Regions from separate parts of the Psychrobacillus sp. FSL W7-1493 genome, predicted to be linked through region 2. Evidence: a T-box and tRNA genes for the amino acid it is inferred to sense, from the RefSeq annotation. Region 2 holds a T-box; the other regions hold tRNA genes.
The links. The T-box of region 2 lies ahead of argS (arginine--tRNA ligase). A T-box ahead of a tRNA ligase gene usually reads a tRNA of that ligase, here a tRNA-Arg.
Positions count from the first base shown of each region.

Region 1: it has a tRNA-Arg gene. The T-box ahead of argS (arginine--tRNA ligase) is inferred to sense a tRNA for this amino acid. The anticodon was not compared.
Region 3: it has a tRNA-Arg gene. The T-box ahead of argS (arginine--tRNA ligase) is inferred to sense a tRNA for this amino acid. The anticodon was not compared.

Region 1 covers NZ_JBBOSB010000001.1:1,117,853-1,123,940, reverse strand. Annotated here, with positions in the region: gene MKX96_RS05695 (TPM domain-containing protein) at 1-7, opposite strand, end outside; gene MKX96_RS05690 (catalase family peroxidase) at 174-1,115, shown strand; tRNA gene MKX96_RS05685 (tRNA-Arg) at 1,191-1,262, opposite strand; gene clpP (ATP-dependent Clp endopeptidase proteolytic subunit ClpP) at 1,435-2,037, shown strand; gene MKX96_RS05675 (hypothetical protein) at 2,106-2,363, shown strand; gene MKX96_RS05670 (HPr family phosphocarrier protein) at 2,427-2,684, opposite strand; gene whiA (DNA-binding protein WhiA) at 2,704-3,645, opposite strand; gene MKX96_RS05660 (gluconeogenesis factor YvcK family protein) at 3,677-4,654, opposite strand; gene rapZ (RNase adapter RapZ) at 4,659-5,543, opposite strand; gene MKX96_RS05650 (8-oxo-dGTP diphosphatase) at 5,547-6,017, opposite strand.
Region 2 covers NZ_JBBOSB010000001.1:404,505-410,592, forward strand. Annotated here, with positions in the region: gene MKX96_RS02070 (stalk domain-containing protein) at 1-1,256, shown strand, start outside; gene MKX96_RS02075 (GNAT family N-acetyltransferase) at 1,328-1,789, shown strand; gene aroD (type I 3-dehydroquinate dehydratase) at 1,860-2,612, opposite strand; gene MKX96_RS02085 (GNAT family N-acetyltransferase) at 2,679-3,530, shown strand; T-box leader at 3,597-3,815, shown strand; gene argS (arginine--tRNA ligase) at 3,866-5,545, shown strand; gene MKX96_RS02095 (DUF4179 domain-containing protein) at 5,594-6,088, opposite strand, start outside.
Region 3 covers NZ_JBBOSB010000001.1:1,520,704-1,526,791, reverse strand. Annotated here, with positions in the region: gene MKX96_RS07760 (cation:dicarboxylate symporter family transporter) at 115-1,410, opposite strand; tRNA gene MKX96_RS07755 (tRNA-Arg) at 2,170-2,243, opposite strand; gene MKX96_RS07750 (metallophosphoesterase family protein) at 2,320-2,823, opposite strand; gene MKX96_RS07745 (XTP/dITP diphosphatase) at 2,840-3,433, opposite strand; gene rph (ribonuclease PH) at 3,441-4,190, opposite strand; gene racE (glutamate racemase) at 4,257-5,054, opposite strand; gene MKX96_RS07730 (MarR family winged helix-turn-helix transcriptional regulator) at 5,064-5,522, opposite strand; gene MKX96_RS07725 (helix-turn-helix domain-containing protein) at 5,596-5,820, opposite strand; gene MKX96_RS07720 (acyl-CoA thioesterase) at 5,882-6,088, opposite strand, start outside.

The DNA.
Region 1 (6,088 bases), 710 kb from region 2:
TTTTCAACAGTGCCATTCCCCTTTCAGCCTGCAGTCTCATCATTTTTATTTTATTCTGACAAGTTAATTATATTATACATGAATTATGACTATTAGAAGTCCCTTTTACGAGGTTAATATAGGAAAAGAGTGGTAATGATATAGATTAGACAGTAAATAAAGGAGGTAAACAAATGGACCAAGTACATAACGAGGATTTAACACCAAAAGAAGCCATTGATGCACTGGAGCAGATTCAAGGAAAATTCCCTGGAGCGAGGCGCGCACACGCTAAGGGGGATATGTATGAGGCAACATTTCTTCCAAATGGGAATGCTGTACCCTATACGGTTGCGCCCCATCTTCATAGAGAAGCAATTCCTGCTACTGCTCGTTTTTCCAATAGCCCCCCTAACCCTGCCTCCGTCGATTATCTTGTTCCCGCCAAAGGGCTCGCCGTTCAATTTCAGCTACCCGATGGAAGCTTCACCAATTTAGTGAGTTCTACCGTACTGATGTTCGTCACAAGCAGTCCTAGAGAATTTATCGATATGATTGAAATCTTTACGGATAAAAAAACAGGCATCAAGACAATCGACCGAGCCATCAATATGGTGGAGCTGGTTTCTAAAAAATATCCACATAGCGAGAAGGTTATTCAAATTATTAAGGAGCAGGCAAAGCAGCCGCCTACTAGTTACGCGGAGCTCCACTACTATCCTATCCACGCCTTTTATTTTGTTAATAAAGACGGCGAACGCCAAGCAATCAAATACGAATGGGTCCCTGTCGATGAAACAAAGGATCCTGCTCTAACAAGCAAATCGATTTCAGCCAACTATTTGACGGAAGAGCTCGACGACCGATTAAAACGGGGGCCAATCCAGTTTGATCTATTCATCCGCTTAGCAGAGGAAGGGGATAACCCAAACGATGCGACCGATATGTGGCCAGAGGATAGAAGAAAAGTGAATATAGGTCGTTTGGAAATTAGAAATAAAATACATCCTAAGGAAGACATTGTTTTCGACCCAACGATTGTTCCAAAGGGAATCGAGCTGACAGACGATCCCATACTACACTTTCGAAGTGGAGCATATGCTGAATCATATGAGAGGAGAAGTAAGAATGAATAAGAAAGCCCCAAACACATAGTTAAATGAGCATAAAAAAACACTCGAACGAATTCGAGTGTTTCTAACTGTTATAGACGCCCCTGGAGGGAATCGAACCCCCATCTCAAGAACCGGAATCTTACGTCATATCCATTAAACTACAGGGGCAAGCGACCTTTCTATTATACAAATGGTATAGGAATAATTCAAGTAAACATTTTAAAGCTTAATATTTGACCTTCCTTGACCATTCCATGTATGATAAAGTTACAACTGAGGCAGAATTTCTCAGTACACACTAAAAAAACACTAACAATTACCTTGAAGGAGGCAATCCAGGATGAATTTAATTCCTACAGTTATTGAACAAACAAATCGCGGCGAGCGTGCGTATGACATTTATTCTAGATTATTAAAAGACCGCATCATCATGCTTGGTAGCGCGATTGATGACAACGTATCAAACTCGATCGTTGCACAGCTTTTATTCCTAGAAGCAGAAGATCCAGAAAAAGATATCTCTATCTATATCAATAGCCCAGGCGGAAGTATCACAGCAGGTATGGCTATCTATGATACAATGCAATTCATTAAACCAGACGTACAAACTATTTGTATCGGTATGGCAGCATCAATGGGTGCTTTCTTACTTACAGCTGGAACAAAAGGCAAACGCTATGCACTTCCAAATGCTGAGGTTATGATTCACCAACCACTTGGTGGAGCTCAAGGGCAAGCAACGGAAATCGAGATTGCAGCAAAACGTATCTTATACCTACGCGACAAGTTAAACCAAATTATGGCTGAACGTACTGGTCAACCGATTGAAGTCGTTTCAAAAGACACAGATCGCGATAACTTCATGCCAGCAGAGCGTGCATTAGAATACGGTCTAATCGACCATATCATTTCACGTAGCGACATGAAAAAAGATTTAAAATAATATAAATCCAAGGCAGTGATTCACCGCCTTGGATTTTTTTATAAAATAGATGAAAGGTCGTGTTCAATTTGCTATATACAATAAGTTCTCTGTTAATCATATTGTCCTTAGTCATTTACATCGTAAGTCTACAAAGCAAAATAAAAAAATTAGAATCACAACAGGCCCTTCCGTTTAAAGGAGACAAAGCCCTAGAAAAACAAATCGTAGAGATGAATAATAATGACAGCAGCCAGGTTGAAATGGTCAAGCTTGTTCGAAATGAAACTGGCATGGGACTAGTTCCTGCCAAAAAATATGTAGATAAAGTTCTTAACCATATTTAATGTCATTCTACAAAAAAAAGCTGTTATCTAATCCATGCGGACTAGATAACAGCTCTCTTTATCTTATTCAGCATTAGAAATGAACTTAACTAATGATTCCACAGCTTCCTCTTCATCAGAGCCTTCAGCACTCAAAGTAACAGTAGCGCCCTTGCCAATCGCAAGGCTCATGATTCCCATGATACTTTTAGCGTTTACCTTTTTGTCATCTTTTTCAAGAAACACATCTGCTATAAAACGATTCGCTGCTTGTACAAATAAAGCTGCTTGTCTCGCTTGTAGTCCTGATTGTAATTTTACTTCGACCTGTTGTTCCGCCATAATCCTTAGCCCCATTTCTTTAAATTGATTCGCCTCTTCTTAAAGCATCTGCTATTTCATCCAGCTTACGCAAGCGATGGTTAACACCTGATTTACTTACAGTTCCAGTGGACACCATGTCGCCTAGCTCCTTTAGGGTTACATCCTGATACTCGACACGAAGACGGGCAATTTCTCGAAGCTTCTCAGGCAATTGGTCCAGCCCGATTGCATTATCGATAAAACGGATGTTATCCACTTGTCGGATAGCTGCACTGATGGTTTTGTTCAGATTGGCCGTTTCACAGTTGACCAAGCGATTGACACTGTTCCGCATGTCTCGGATGATCCGCACATCCTCAAATTTTAAGAGGGCACGATGTGCTCCAGCGATGCTTAAAAAGTCAGAAATTTTTTCTGCTTCCTTTAAATATGCCACAAAACCTTTTTTACGTTCAATGGTTTTTGCATTTAATTCATAAAAGTTCATTAAATCGACTAATGCGTCGCTATGTGTTTTATATAAGGAGTAAATTTCTAAGTGATAAGAGGAAGTTTCTGGATTATTGACAGAGCCTCCTGCTAAGAAAGCTCCACGTAGGTAAGCTCTTTTACAGCAGTTCTTTTTGACAAGCTCCTGTGAAATCGAATACTCAAATTCAAAGCCTTCCTTCAAGATCATTAAATCCTCTAGTAGCCTCTTGGATCCTTCTCTTACTCGGCAAATATAGACATTATTCTTTTTAAGACGCATCTTTTTACGAACAAGCACTTCTACGTTCAGCTGATATAACGATTTGATCAACGTGTAAAGCCTTCGGGCAATCGCCGCATTTTCGGTTTGGACATCCAAGCTAAGCATTTTGTTGCTAAAAGAAAGAGATCCATTCATACGGATGAGCGCTGAAAGCTCAGCCTTCGAACAGCAAGGCTCAGCCTCCTCCTGTGTCATCTCTTTTTTTGTTTCAGAAGCAAACGACATATAACGTTTCCCCCTTTCTTGCAGAGCCTCTCTATTGTTTAGATCCTTTTTGGCCTGCATATTCGTATAGCCATTCCGCTACTTTTATCGCATCATGACGGACAGCGCCATTATATACGATGGAAATGTCCTTTTTAACGATTTCTATGTCTAGTGTTTCTAATTTCTCTATATCAATTTTAACGGGAGAAGCCTTCTCCTGCTTATATAAATACTGAACATTTTCAGGAATTTCCTCATTACTTATCAACAAAGAGTCTATAAAGTTCTCGCCTACATGGTCGATCAATGCTTCTACATGATCATACGCAGTATAGTTATTCGTTTCCCCAGCTTGTGTCATCAGATTGCAAATGTACACTTTTTTAGCCTTCGAACGGATGACTGCCTTACGAATATCTTCGACTAAGAGATTAGGCAAAATACTAGTATAAAGGCTACCTGGTCCAATTGCTATAATATCCGCTTGGCGGATTAGGTTAATTGCCTCTGGCAGTGGCTTTACATCGTCAGGAGTAATAAATACCTTTTCTATCTTTTTCCCATAGTCCGGTATTTTAGATTCCCCTGTAACAATAGTTTTATCCTCAAATTGTGCATGGAGCGTCACTAGCTGATTGGCAGCAGGAAGCACTTTTCCATGAATATTTAAAACACGGCTCATTTCTGTGATTGCATGTGCGAAATCTCCTGTAATCGAGGTTAAAGCAGTAATCATTAGATTGCCTAAGGAATGTCCCTCGAGTTCGCTGGAATTAGTGAAGCGAAACTGAAACATTTCTTCTACGAGCGGCTCTACCTCTGATAAGGCTGCTAAGACGTTACGGATATCACCGGGTGGTGGAATATCATAATCATCTCTTAATCTACCGGAGCTTCCTCCGTCATCTGCAACTGTAACAATGGCAGTAATATCTAATGGAAGTTTTTTTAGTCCTCGAAGCAAGGTAGATAAGCCAGTACCGCCACCAATGATGACTATTTTTTTACGGTGTTTTGTACGACCCATTAAGTCATTCCTTCCTGATAGTAACATCTCTATGAGTTATTACTGTTTCATCTTCTTCCTTAAAAACCTTACCGAAATATTCTGCTAGTGTTACAGAACGGTGCTGACCGCCCGTACAGCCAAAGGCAATCACAAGCTGCGTCTTGCCTTCTCGCTTGTATTGCGGAATCATAAAGGCAAACAAGTCTTTTAGTTTCTCGATAAGTGTCTTCGTATCTGCCCATTTTAAAACGTAGCTAGAAACCTCTTCGTTTAGTCCTGATTTTAAGCGAAGCTCCTCGATATAATACGGATTTGGAAGGAAACGAACGTCAAAAACCAAATCTGCATCAATAGGAATTCCGTGCTTAAATCCAAAGGACATAACGTTCACCGTAAAGACCTGGCTCCCATTTGTAGAAAATTCCTCTTGAATTTTTTCACGAAGCTCGCGTGGCTTCATCTTGGATGTATTATAAATAAATTGTGCTCTGCCTTTTAAGTCAGAAAGTAGTTCTCTTTCCTTTTTTATACCTTCTAATGGCAATCCTGCATTTGCTAAAGGATGGGAGCGTCTTGTTTCCTTATATCTTCGGACAAGAACCTCATCCTGTGCATCCAAAAACAACACCTTAGGAGTTACAGAGGTTGCTTCTTGAAGCTGGTTAACAGAGTCTACGAGTGAATGAAACATTTTTCCTCCACGCAAATCCATTACCGCTGCTATATTTCGCGGTTGCTGATTAGACTCAATCATTAGCTTGATAAAAGTGCTTAGGAGCTCAGGAGGAAGATTGTCTATGCAATAATACCCTAGATCTTCAAAGCTTTGGATAGCTACTGTTTTGCCTGCTCCCGACATTCCAGTAATAATGACTACTTCTGTTTCTGGCTTCTGCTGAGTTTCCACTGTCTATTTATCCTCCCATGATTGTTGAATAGTTTCACTTATTAATGCGAAATCTGGCGTATATACAAAAGTACCGTATTGCATACCCTGTTCCTTTACAGCAAACAATAGATTTGTTCGATCTCCCTCTGCCATCGGAAGATGTGCCAAATCTTCAACCGGGTGCCATTCGAGCACACCTTCTTTAGTTTCTTTATATGGAGTTCCTTCTATATCTGTGCCGATAAAGGTAAATAACATCCATTCATCTAGACGTTTCCCATCCTCTTCAATGAGCATTGTATAGATTCCCTTTAAATGTGGATTGATCGGTACAGTGTTTGTTTCTTCCGTAAACTCACGAACCGCAGAAATAAGAATAGATTCTCCTTCTTCCATTTTTCCGCCAGGTGCAACATACCAATTTCTACGTGGTTTCTTTAATAACAAAACTTTGTCGTCTTTACAAATAAGTAAATTAGCGATTCTTTGCACGTATGGTCACTCCATTTGTCTGTAGTTACCTTATATTATACATGAATTTGCACAAAAAGAGGCTGCTTCAC
Region 2 (6,088 bases):
ATGTCATACTTACGGTAGAAACAGAGGAAAAAGAACCAATTGTCACTATTTTTACTATTTCAGATGAGACACTTTTATTTAACAGCGGTACCACGAAGGAAATTAAACAAAAGGATTTTGTTAAAGGACAACGAATAGAAGCCTATTATGACAAAACACAGCCTAGGATTATGATTTATCCTGCCCAAATCACTCCTGAGCTAATAATTGCGCATGATTCCAAAAATGTAGGCTTTGCTAAAGTGGGTATCTTTAATGATGAGTTAACAAGTGAAGACAATCAGCTGAAGCTTAACATTACTAAGGACACGCTTGTGGTTAATGAGCATGGAGAGAGTATTATACAAAAGAATTTTGCAGGTCATGAGCTAATTGTATTTTACAAGTCCACAACTAGAAGTATTCCTGCACAAGCAATACCATCCAAAGTAGTGGTCTTGGATGATGAAGAGCAGAATGCCAGCAACTTTATCAAGTTTACAGGAACCGTTAAGGAAGTTACTAAAGATAATAAAGAAGTGACCTTGACTGTAGAGTCAGACGATGATGAGACATTGGTATCTATGTTTGTATTGAATAAAGACGTTATAGCGCTTAACGATGCTTCAACCAAAGAAGTATCGATTGACTCGTTTCAAAAGGGAACTAAAGTGGATGCTTATTATGATAAAAATAAACCAATGATTTTAATCTATCCACCAAGAATCACGCCAGATATAATTGTTGCTCATGGAAAAAAGGGTAGCTTAGTAAAGGTGTCAAAATTCAATGAGGATTTTGTAAGCTTAGACAGAGAGCTTCATCTTCAAATTACCAATCAAACCAAATTAATGGACGAAAAGGGTAAGAAAATTAAACAAAAGGATTTAAAGGGTAAGGAGTTAATCGTATTCTATAGCGCTCCTAAGGGAGAACAGAAGCTTATAACTCCTTCTAAAATTATTGCAATAGACTATGTTGAACCTGCTGTAAAGGAGCTCAATCATCTAATAGAAGATAACCATTTTATCCACAATGGGGTTAAAATGATTCCTTTACGCCAAGTGGCTCAATACTTAGGGTATGAGGTCATATCTCATCCAAAACGAAATAGTATGTACTTAAAGCTTGGTAACGGTTCTTTTACCATAACACGTGGTGAGCTGAAGTATGGATATAATAAAAGTATAAGGGAATTCCAAGAGGCTCCTGTTTTGCACAACAAGCAGACCTATGTGTCTGAGGATATTTTAGAGTTATTGATACCTGAGTCGTGAGCGAAAGTCATCCTTGCTTTTAGAGAGGGATGGCTTTTGTTAGGATAAAAATAAAGAGGGGCGAAAAGTAAATGAATATACATAAAATAGATAGCAATTATCCAATGGATTTGTTGCTTTTAGCTGATCCTTCAGAGGAATTGGTGGAAGCCTATTTGGATAGAGGGCAATGTTATATAGCGAAAGATAGCGACGAAACAATTGGAGTTTATGTATTGCTACCCTTGGATGACGACACTATAGAGCTCAAAAATATAGCTGTGCATGAGCAATATCAAGGAAGAGGACTAGGAAAAGAATTGGTACTTCATGCAATTGAAAAATCCATGGAGCTTGGATATAAAATAATAGAGGTGGGAACGGGAAACTCTAGTTTAAACCAGCTGGCGCTCTATCAAAAGTGTGGTTTCCGAATCGTATCTGTGGATAGAGATTTCTTCACTATACATTATTCGGAAGAAATTGTGGAAAACGGAATTCCGTGTGTGGATATGATACGACTAGAAAAAAGATTATACACAGGAGGACTATAGAGCATTAGAGTTTATATCAACACTCTGGATTTCAAACGGGAGTCATCGCCCCGTTTGAAATCGCATAAAGCTATGCGTTATGTAGAAGCTTTAAGACTTTCTTTAACTCGGCAGCTTTAATTTGTCCGGGAGCGGAAGCAGAGAGAACTGAACCAAATGTAGCAGCTGAACCAAAAATCTCTCCAGCCATACGGCTAACGATACCTGCCTTAGCCATAGCCATCGTAATAATCGGACGGTCTGCATATGTAGAATACATTGTGTAGGTAGCATCCAAAAGGGTAAGGACGTCTGCGGGGCTACTAGGCATCACAGCTATTTTGGGGATATCTGCCCCTAGCTTTTGCATAGTTGTCATTCGTTCTATTATGACTTCTTTGGAAGGTGTCCCTTTAAAATCATGGCTTGACATTACCACAGAAATTTTAAAATCCTTAGCTAAAGCTACTATTTCCTCTACATCCTCTGAAAAAAGCTCTATATCCACTAAATCTATTTCTTTTGTTTGGATGACCTCACGCAAAAGCTGCTTATAATAGGTGCTCTCTATAACAGTAGAACCGCCCTCCTTATGACTTCTAAAGGTAAATAGAAGAGGAACCGGATACAAAAAATTACGTATATAGGAAAGGGTATCCTTGACCACTTCTATGTTTTCCACTCCTTGCAACAAATCTACTCTCCACTCCACTATATCTGGAGCGCTTTCTTTAACTAGTGGTAGCTCATTTAAAAGGAAGTCTTTATCTTTTCCTGTTAATGGAACAATGACCTTAGGAAGTCCTTCTCCAATATGAATATCCCGAATAGAAATAATTTTCATAAATATCTCCCATCATGCAACGTTTTACGTTATATTAACATAAAACATTACAAAGGGGATGGAAAAATGAGATTTCAAATCTATGAAAGTGCAGAGAATTTTTACGAGAAGGCAATACCTTTTTTAAAGGAAAATGAGGACAAATTTAGCTTGTTTCTAGGGGTGCTAGAAAGAATACGAGTAGGTGGATATGAAAACCCGCTAATGGCGACTATTGAAGAAGATGGAGAGTTAATTGCTCTTTTTCAAATGACTCCACCACATCCTCTAAATATTATTTTTGTGGATCCAAATAAAATAGAGGCATCAACTGATTTAGGTATAGAAGAAATCATACAACGAGGTATACATATTGACTCCATAATAAGTGTGAAAGAGTGGGCTATGCATTTTGCAGAGAAATGGGAAGAAAAAACCGGTCAACCCCACTCCCTGTTAATGGACCAAGGGCTATACCGATTAGATCAGGTGGATGATATGTTAGAAGCTAGTCCAGGCTCCTGGAGGCTTGCTAATGACAAAGACGCTCCACTAATCGAATCTTGGCTTAGCCAATTTGAAGGAGATACGGGACTTCCGAGAAGCGCTAAAGAAGATATAGCTCAAAGAGTGGAAGCTATGTTAAATGCTCGTGAGGTTTTTCTTTGGGAGGATGAAGGGGAAATCGTGTCCATGATGAAGAAGGCGAGACCTTCCGCGCATGGGGTGACTGTTTCTATGGTGTTTACTCCAAAAGAGAAACGACGAAAAGGATACGGCAGAACCATGGTGGCAGCCTGCAGCAAGGAGCTATTAAAGCAATATGACTTCTGCGTGCTATATACGGATATGCTAAACCCGACCTCCAACAAAATCTACCAAGAAATTGGTTATCAGAAGCTAATCGACTCCGTTCATTTGAAGCTAGGAAGTAAATAAGGTTGTATACACCAAATGTATATTGACATTAGGATTGCATTCCACTAAAATTAGTAAAAATTAATAGACAATTCAGTGATAAAGAGAGTATCCGAATGCAGTAATGCCAAGCGAGTCAGGGGAGGTGAGAGCCTGATGCAAAACTTTTCGGAGAAACGCACTTTGGAGAAGCTTTTTGAACTAAGAGTAGAAAAGACCGGGGAAGTCCTCGTTAATAACGTTAAAGCGGTCACAACGTGTGACAACTAGAGTGGTACCACGGGAATTTAAGCTCTCGTCTCTTCATAGAGGCGAGGGCTTTTTATATGAAGAAAAAATGTGGAGGCTGAATGTATATGGAATTAGTGAAGCAAATGGCTTTTTTGGTAGAATCTGTTTTAAAAGGTCTGTTAACAGTAGATGAGATAGAGAAGCTTTTTGAAAAGCCAAAGAACGAAGAATTAGGAGATGTAGCATTTCCTTGTTTTACACTAGCCAAAATATATAAAAAATACCCGCAGCTAATAGCTACTGAATTGGCAACTCAGTTAAAAGGCTCTCTTATTTTTAAGGTAGAAGCGGTAGGTGGCTACGTGAACATCTTCTATAACCAGCAAACCGTTGCTAAGCAAGTACTTAAGGAAATAATGGAAACCAAAACCCAATACGGCCAGCTGCCAATGAAGAACGAGAAAATTACGATAGATTTCTCCTCACCGAATATTGCTAAGCCCTTTTCTATGGGACATCTACGTTCTACGGTAATAGGAAATGCGCTTGCCAATATAGCAGAAAAGAACGGATACAAGACTATTCGTATTAACCATTTAGGAGATTGGGGAACTCAATTCGGTAAGTTAATCGTGGCCTATAAGCTATGGGGAGATAAGGAAAAAATAGAAGCCTCGCCGATAGAAGAGCTATTAAAGATTTACGTAAAGTTTCATGAATGGGCCGAAAAAGATGAATCTTTGAATGTGGAGGCAAGAGCTGCCTTCAAGAGTTTGGAGCAGGGGGATGAGGAGGCTAGAGAGCTTTGGAATTGGTTTAAGGAGGCCTCTCTCAAAGAGTTTCAAGGTATTTATGAACTATTAGGGATTGTATTTAGTTCCTTTAACGGTGAAGCATTCTATAACGATAAAATGGAACCTGTGGTTAAAGAGATAGAAGAAAAGGGCTTACTAACTGCATCTGACGGGGCACTAGTAGTGGAGCTCGAAGATATGCCACCATGTCTGATTAAGAAAACGGATGGAACTACCCTATATGCAACGAGAGATTTAGCGGCAGCCTTGTATCGCAAAAAAGAATATGATTTTGCAAAGTCATTTTATGTAGTGGGCAACGAGCAAACGCTTCATTTTAATCAGCTGTTCAGTGTGCTTCAAAAAATGGGCTATGAGTGGGCAAAGGACTGTCAGCACGTACCGTTTGGAATGATGCTGAAGGATGGCAAGAAGATGTCGACTCGTAAAGGGAAGGTGGTTTTATTGAAAGGAGTATTGGAAGAGGCGATTGAAGAGGCGAAGAATAGCATTAAGGAGAAAAATCCATCTCTTCCTAATAAAGAAGAGGTCGCAAAATCGGTTGGGGTAGGTGCAGTCATCTTCCATGATTTAAAAAATCATCGTATGAATGATGTAGAATTTTCACTAGAACAAATGCTTAACTTCGAAGGGGAAACTGGCCCGTATGTCCAGTATACGCACGCAAGAATTTGTTCGCTTCTTCAAAAGGGCTATTTTGATGCTAACAATGTAAGGCTGGAAGGGTTAGAAAAAGAGACTTGGCAAACGATTATGACACTTCAACGTTTTCCACAGGTTATACAGAAATCCTTTGAACAGGTAGATCCATCGCTTATAGCAAAATACTGCCTAACACTATCTCGCCACTTTAATAAATATTATGCACATACAAAAATCCTCGTTGATGACGAGACAAAGGTATCCAAACTGACACTTTGTTATGCGGTTGCGATAGTTTTAAAGGAAGGGTTGAGCTTACTGGGGATAGAAGCTCCGGAGCAGATGTAAAAAAAAGAGGACTGGTTATGGATACTCACTACCAGTCCTCTGTTATATTTATTTTAAATCAATAATGATGTCATCCATCTTAAATTGTTTTTGATCGGCTGTACTATCATTAGAGCGACCTCCCTCTTTTATAGAACCATCCTCATTATAATCAACTAAATCATAATCATATAATTCTACTTTAGGAGTAATTATGAGTTGGGTAGCCTTAGGATTAATCTTCTCGTAGATAGCACCCCATTTAATATTACGCTTAGCAGAGTTATAATCTCCTCCACCACTTTGGTCTTTAAGAGAATAATGATTACCTAGATTATCTTGAACCATTAAATTAACAGAAATATTATCCCACCCTTCATACAACTTAGCGGAGGTAAATTCTTCGAAGACTAGATGAAATGAATTCGGTGAAATTGTTAGCTTTTGTAGATGAATTGCAATATCTTCTTGTTCCAACTTTTTATCTAAATGATAGATAGCGATATCAGCCTTACTTAAAGTAAAATTGAACTTCCAATCGCCTTCGATAGGTTCATTATCAAT
Region 3 (6,088 bases), 1.1 Mb from region 2:
ATTTCCATTTAATTCACGCTAAAGTATATTATTCACCATCACCTAAAAAAAACGCCTTAAATCCTTAATATTAAGGGGCTTAAAGCGTTTTTTAGATGGTTTACTTTTGTGCAATTAATTCTCTTTAACTGAAGCATCTACTGTTTCGTTATTAAAGTAGTTATTATACTTGTCCATATCAAGACGACCTTCCCATTTCGCCATGACTAATGCTGCTAATGTATTACCACATATGTTAACTACTGTACGCATCATATCTAATAGACGGTCAATTCCAAGAATGAAGGCTAGCCCTTCTAAAGGAATACCTACTGCACCGAGTGTTGAAAGAAGCACCACAAATGATACTCCCGGCACACCTGCTATGCCTTTCGATGTGACCATTAACGTTAAAACTAAAATAATTTGATCTGTTAAAGACAAATCAATATTGTACATTTGTGCAATGAATAATGCTGCAATTGCTTGGTATAAAGTAGAGCCATCTAAATTAAACGAATAACCTGTTGGAATAACAAATGACCCAATATCTTTTGGTACACCTGCTTTTTCTGTTTTCAGCATAATACGCGGCAATACAGTTTCAGAGCTTGCAGTGGAAAATCCTAATATGAGCTCATCTTTAATCATTTTGATAATGCGGAACATGCTTAACCCAACAATTTTAGCCGTAATGCCCAATACAACTACAATAAAGAAAATCATCGCAAAATAAACTAAAATCATTAGTTTCCCTAATGGAATTAAAGAAGATAACCCAAATGTGGAAACAGTTGTTGCAATTAATGCAAAAACACCAATTGGCGCAAATTTCATAATTAAATTCGTTACCCAGAACATCGCGTCAGCTACACCATGGGCCAATGCTAACACCGGTTTACCTTTATCGCCAATAGCTGCAACCCCTAAACCAAACAATACGGAGAAGAAGATGATTGGCAACATGTCCCCCGCTGCCATGGAGGAGACAATGTTTGTAGGTACGATACCGACAATTGTATCCATTATGGTATGATCTTCCTTTGCCATTTCTTCCGACGTTTCAACATACGAAGAAATGTCTCCTTTTGTTAACTCATTCATATCGACTCCGCTACCAAATTGCGTTAGGTCAGCTAACAATATACCTAATATAATAGCCACTGTGGTAATGATTTCAAAATAAATAAGTGTTTTAACACCTAGTTTTCCAACTTGTTTTAAAGAACCTTGACCGGCTACACCAACAATTAATGTCGAAACAATAATTGGGACTACAATCATTTTAATCATATTCATAAAAATCGTTCCGAATGGAGTGATGTATTTTAGAATATTATCGTTTCCATAAAATATACCGCCAACAATAATACCTAAAATCAACCCGATTAAAATTTGCCAAGCTAGACCAATTTTTATACGCTTGCTCATTTCTTTTAATACCCCCTCAATACTGTAGTTAAAGAATAAATTATCTTAAAATAATATATAGTTTTTCATTATACTAGAATAGAAACGAAAAGTTAAGTTTTTAAATACTATATAAATAATTGGTAAGAATAATTTAATTCTTTCGATTATAAAAAATGTATCAACGGATGATATTGACATCATCAACAGTTAGTACCGCAAATAAACTAGAATGCCCAACTGGAAAAGTTGCGGTTATTTTAATGTTTTAGTTAATGGACCAAACATAATCTGACTGTATAGGAAAGAAGGCTATTTGCGAGGTTCTTTGCTAGGACACCTTGTAGTTTTGGAGCTAGTAAATGGGGTATCAAGCTTTCAAAGAGTTTACTCCTACTGCAATGCTTAGGAATTTTATTTGTAGTAATTGCTGCGGTTTCTCATGAAGCCTCTTATTGTTATGGCAATTGGCAATGACTTTAATACATATGCACTCCAAACAAGTATTGAAAATTATGTTTATTATGTAATTGTTTAAATACATTAATCGTTGAATGATAAGCTTCTTATTGTTTAAAAATTACGGAAGTCGACAACTCGTAGAGTTTACCCAAGCTAGAATTGGAATCATCCCCATGAAATGTAGATTTTGAATAGTAAAAGGGTCTGATCTGAATTAACTCTCTGGTCAAACCCAAGAATAAAAAGCACCTCAAACCCTTGAAAATAAAGGATTTGAGGTGCTTTTTAGTTGATTAAAATTATTTCTGAACCCATTTACGTCCCAGGAGAGATTCGAACTCCCGACCGACGCCTTAGAAGGGCGTTGCTCTATCCAGCTGAGCTACTGAGACCAAGTACTCCCCCACCACACAGATAGGAAAGACAAGATTTATTATATAATGATAACAAATGAATGTCAACACTACTTTAAAAATTGAAAGAAACTTCTTCTATTAGTTTATGATCAGAGGAGAAGAATAGAACTTGCCAACTATCTTTTTGTATCTCGATAATCGAATAGCTTTTTTCCTTACGTCCCCTTGGCTGATGAAGACTACCAGGATTGACAAATAAAATGCCATTTTGAAGTTCTGCTCCAAGCAAATGTGAATGGCCGAAGCAGACAACCGTCGCTCCAACTTCCTGCGCCCTATAATTTAGAGGCAATAACGTGGATTTGACTTGATGACGATGGCCATGAACTATTAAAATGGTTTGGTCTTCCAACGAAATAATTTTTTCCTCTGGAAAGCCAAGATCATAATCACAATTCCCTTTAACAACAGAAACAGGTTTGTCTTCAAAATAGGAGGCCTCTAACTCACTATCTCCACAGTGAATGATTGCATTGACCTTACCGGAATATAAACGGATTACCTCTTCCATAGCCATTATATCGTTATGCGTATCACTCATGACTAAAAGCTTCATCGAACAGCCACCACCCTTATAGTAAATCAGGTAATTTTGACTTCAATTGCTTAATAGCATTTCCACGGTGAGAAATAGCCCCTTTTTCTTCTGCAGATAATTCGGCCATCATTTTATTCTCGGACGGAACAAAGAAGACTGGGTCATAGCCAAAACCGTTATTCCCTTTTCTTTCTTGAGCGATAACGCCTTCGCATGTTCCTCTGACTGTGAATGGTTTCATCGTAGGAGATGCCACTGCAATCACACAAACAAAGCGGGCACTTCTTTCGGATTCTTTTGCGTTTTTAAGCTCTTCTAACAGTTTGGTGATGTTTGCCTCATCACTCTTCTCTTCTCCCGCATAACGCGCAGAATAGACACCAGGACGACCGCCTAAGGCATCTACTTCAAGGCCGCTGTCATCCGCAATTACTATCGATTGTAAATGCTCAGCTAACGCAGTCGCCTTTAACAAGGCATTTTCTTCAAAGGTTGTACCTGTTTCCTCAACATCCATTTCTTTTGCTACGTCATGTAGGGTTAGCACTTCGTATCCAAGGGGATTAAATAATGCTTCAAAATCCTTTGCTTTCCCCTTATTTTTAGTTGCAATAATTATTTGTTTCATGTTCAAATCATCCTTTCTCATCAATTTTAGAAGCTAAATCTCCTAATGCAGCTCGTTGGATATCCATTAACTGCTGGATCCCAGCTTCACCATACTCTAGAAGCTCCAATAGCTCAGTTTTTGAGAAAGTTGCTTCTTCGCCCGTACCTTGAAGCTCAACGTACTCACCACTGCTAGTTTGTACTATATTCATATCCACGGTTGCGGAAGAGTCCTCTACGTAATTTAAATCTAACACTACTCCAATTTCATCAACTATTCCTACACTAGTAGCAGCTAGGTATTGACGTACGGGAAACTTAGGAAGCTGCTTTTGCTCGTAAAGCTTTCCAAGTGCAATTGTCAACGCCACAAACGCTCCAGTTATACTAGCAGTTCTTGTCCCTCCATCAGCTTGGATGACATCGCAGTCAATCCAAATTGTTTTTTCCCCAATTACTTCGAGGTCTACTACCGATCGCAAAGCTCGTCCTATTAGACGCTGTATTTCCATCGTACGACCAGTAACCTTCCCTTTAGACGACTCACGCTGTGTACGTGATTCTGTGGCGCGTGGAAGCATAGAATATTCAGCTGTAATCCAACCCTTACCTTGTCCTCTTAAAAAAGGAGGCACTCGATCTTCAATTGTTGCATTACAAATAACTTTGGTATTACCTACCGTGATTAATACAGATCCTTCTGGGTGCATTAAATAATCTGTCTCGATTGTTACCTTTCGCAATTGCTTTGTTTCTCGTCCATCAAATCTAATCATATATGTCTCCTTTTTATGTACCTGAACAGAAGAAAACCCCGCTATTCGAGGATTCTCTTAACAGGGTTAATGAAATGAAATTGTCCGTATATCTGCATTCGACAAGTTTAACCATTTTTCGACAATTGTTTTAAAGATTGGCACCGAACCGGTCGTATAGAAAATTGGTTCTTTTTCTATCTCGGTCGGATTGCGTAAATGATGATAATCTAAGTACTCCAAAACATCCTGGGCGGTTTCTTCAGCTGATGATAGTACATTTACATGTTCACCAACTGCATCCTCAATATGCTTTTGCAATAATGGATAATGCGTGCAACCAAGGATGACCGTATCAAAATGCTCTGATTTTAAGGGCTGCAAGGCTTCAAAAACCATTTTTCTCGCAAAGTCACCCTCATATTCATTACTCTCAACAATTGGAACAAAAGTAGGGCATGCAAGCGGAATGATTTTACTAGATGTATTCAGAGCTGCAATCGCTTTTTCATAAGCCCCACTTTTAATTGTACCGCTTGTACCTAACACTACAATTTCATTTTTTTTCGTTGCTTTAATAGCCGCTCTTGCTCCCGGGAAAATAACACCTATCACAGGGAAAGGCATTTTCTTACTCAAGGAGTTTAGAGCTACTGCTGTCGCAGTATTACATGCTATTACAAGCATTTTAATCTTCATTTTAGACAAGGCAATTGCCATTTGCCAAGTAAATTTACGAACTTCTTCACTAGTTCTAGGTCCATAAGGACATCTAGCTGTATCACCAATATAAATAATTTCTTCGTTTGGGAGTAGATGCATAATTTCTTTTGCAACTGTCAAACCTCCCACACCAGAGTCTATCACACCGATTGGGGCTTTCACGTCAATTCCTCAGTTCTTTTTCATCTCAAGATGTAATTTTGCTAATAAAGTTGATAATGTTTGTGCTTCATCTTGGTCAAACTGTTTCAGCACATCTTTTAAGTATTGCTGTCGTTTGTCAATTACCTCTTCGATGATACGCTCGCCTTCTTTTAATAAATGTATTCGTACAACTCGACGATCTTGCTCATCTCTTACTCGCTGTACGAGTTCACTTCTTTCCATTCGGTCAATTAAGTCCGTAGTTGTACTAAAAGCTAAATACATTTTATTAGATAAATCCCCGATTGTCATGTCTCCAATCTCAAATAGCCACTGAAGAGCTACAAATTGGGGAGGCGTTATCGTATAAGAATTTAAGATTTGTCGCCCTCTTTGTTTGATAATCCCTGAAATATGCCGTAGTTCTTTTTCTAAAAAAGCAACATCCTCGTGGTTTAGTTCCACTTGGTTCTTTTCTTCTGCCATGAATCTCACTCCTCAAAACAATAAGTCCTCTTATTATTGTGACTTGTTCTGAGGAAAATGGCAAGGATTCAAATCAATTCAATGATAATTCGCCTAGTCTTAATAGTTCAACAATTGCTTGAGATCTACCAGATACGCCTAATTTTTGTATCGTGTTAGATATATGGTTTCGAACTGTTTTTTCACTAATAGACAGCTGAATTGAAATGTCTTTTGTAGAATTGTCTTCTACTAATAATTGAAATATTTGACGCTCTCTGCTCGTCAAAATTGATCTTTGCTGATTACCATCGTACAATGCCATAGCCCCCTATCCACTCTCCTACTAACGTATGTAGCAAAGGGATGGTAGGTGACGGCTAGTAAATACTCTTTTGAAAAACTTCTTTTTCTTGTTCGGTCCATTTTGCAGATTTTCCGGTTTTCTTATCAATTTGTACGATACTGCCTCTTCCAGTAAACACTATATCCCCTTTTGTATTCTTTGCCATGTAATGGATATCAACCGAAGAACTACCAACGGAATTGGCTTTTACATAAATGTGGAGCTTCTCATCAAAAAATAC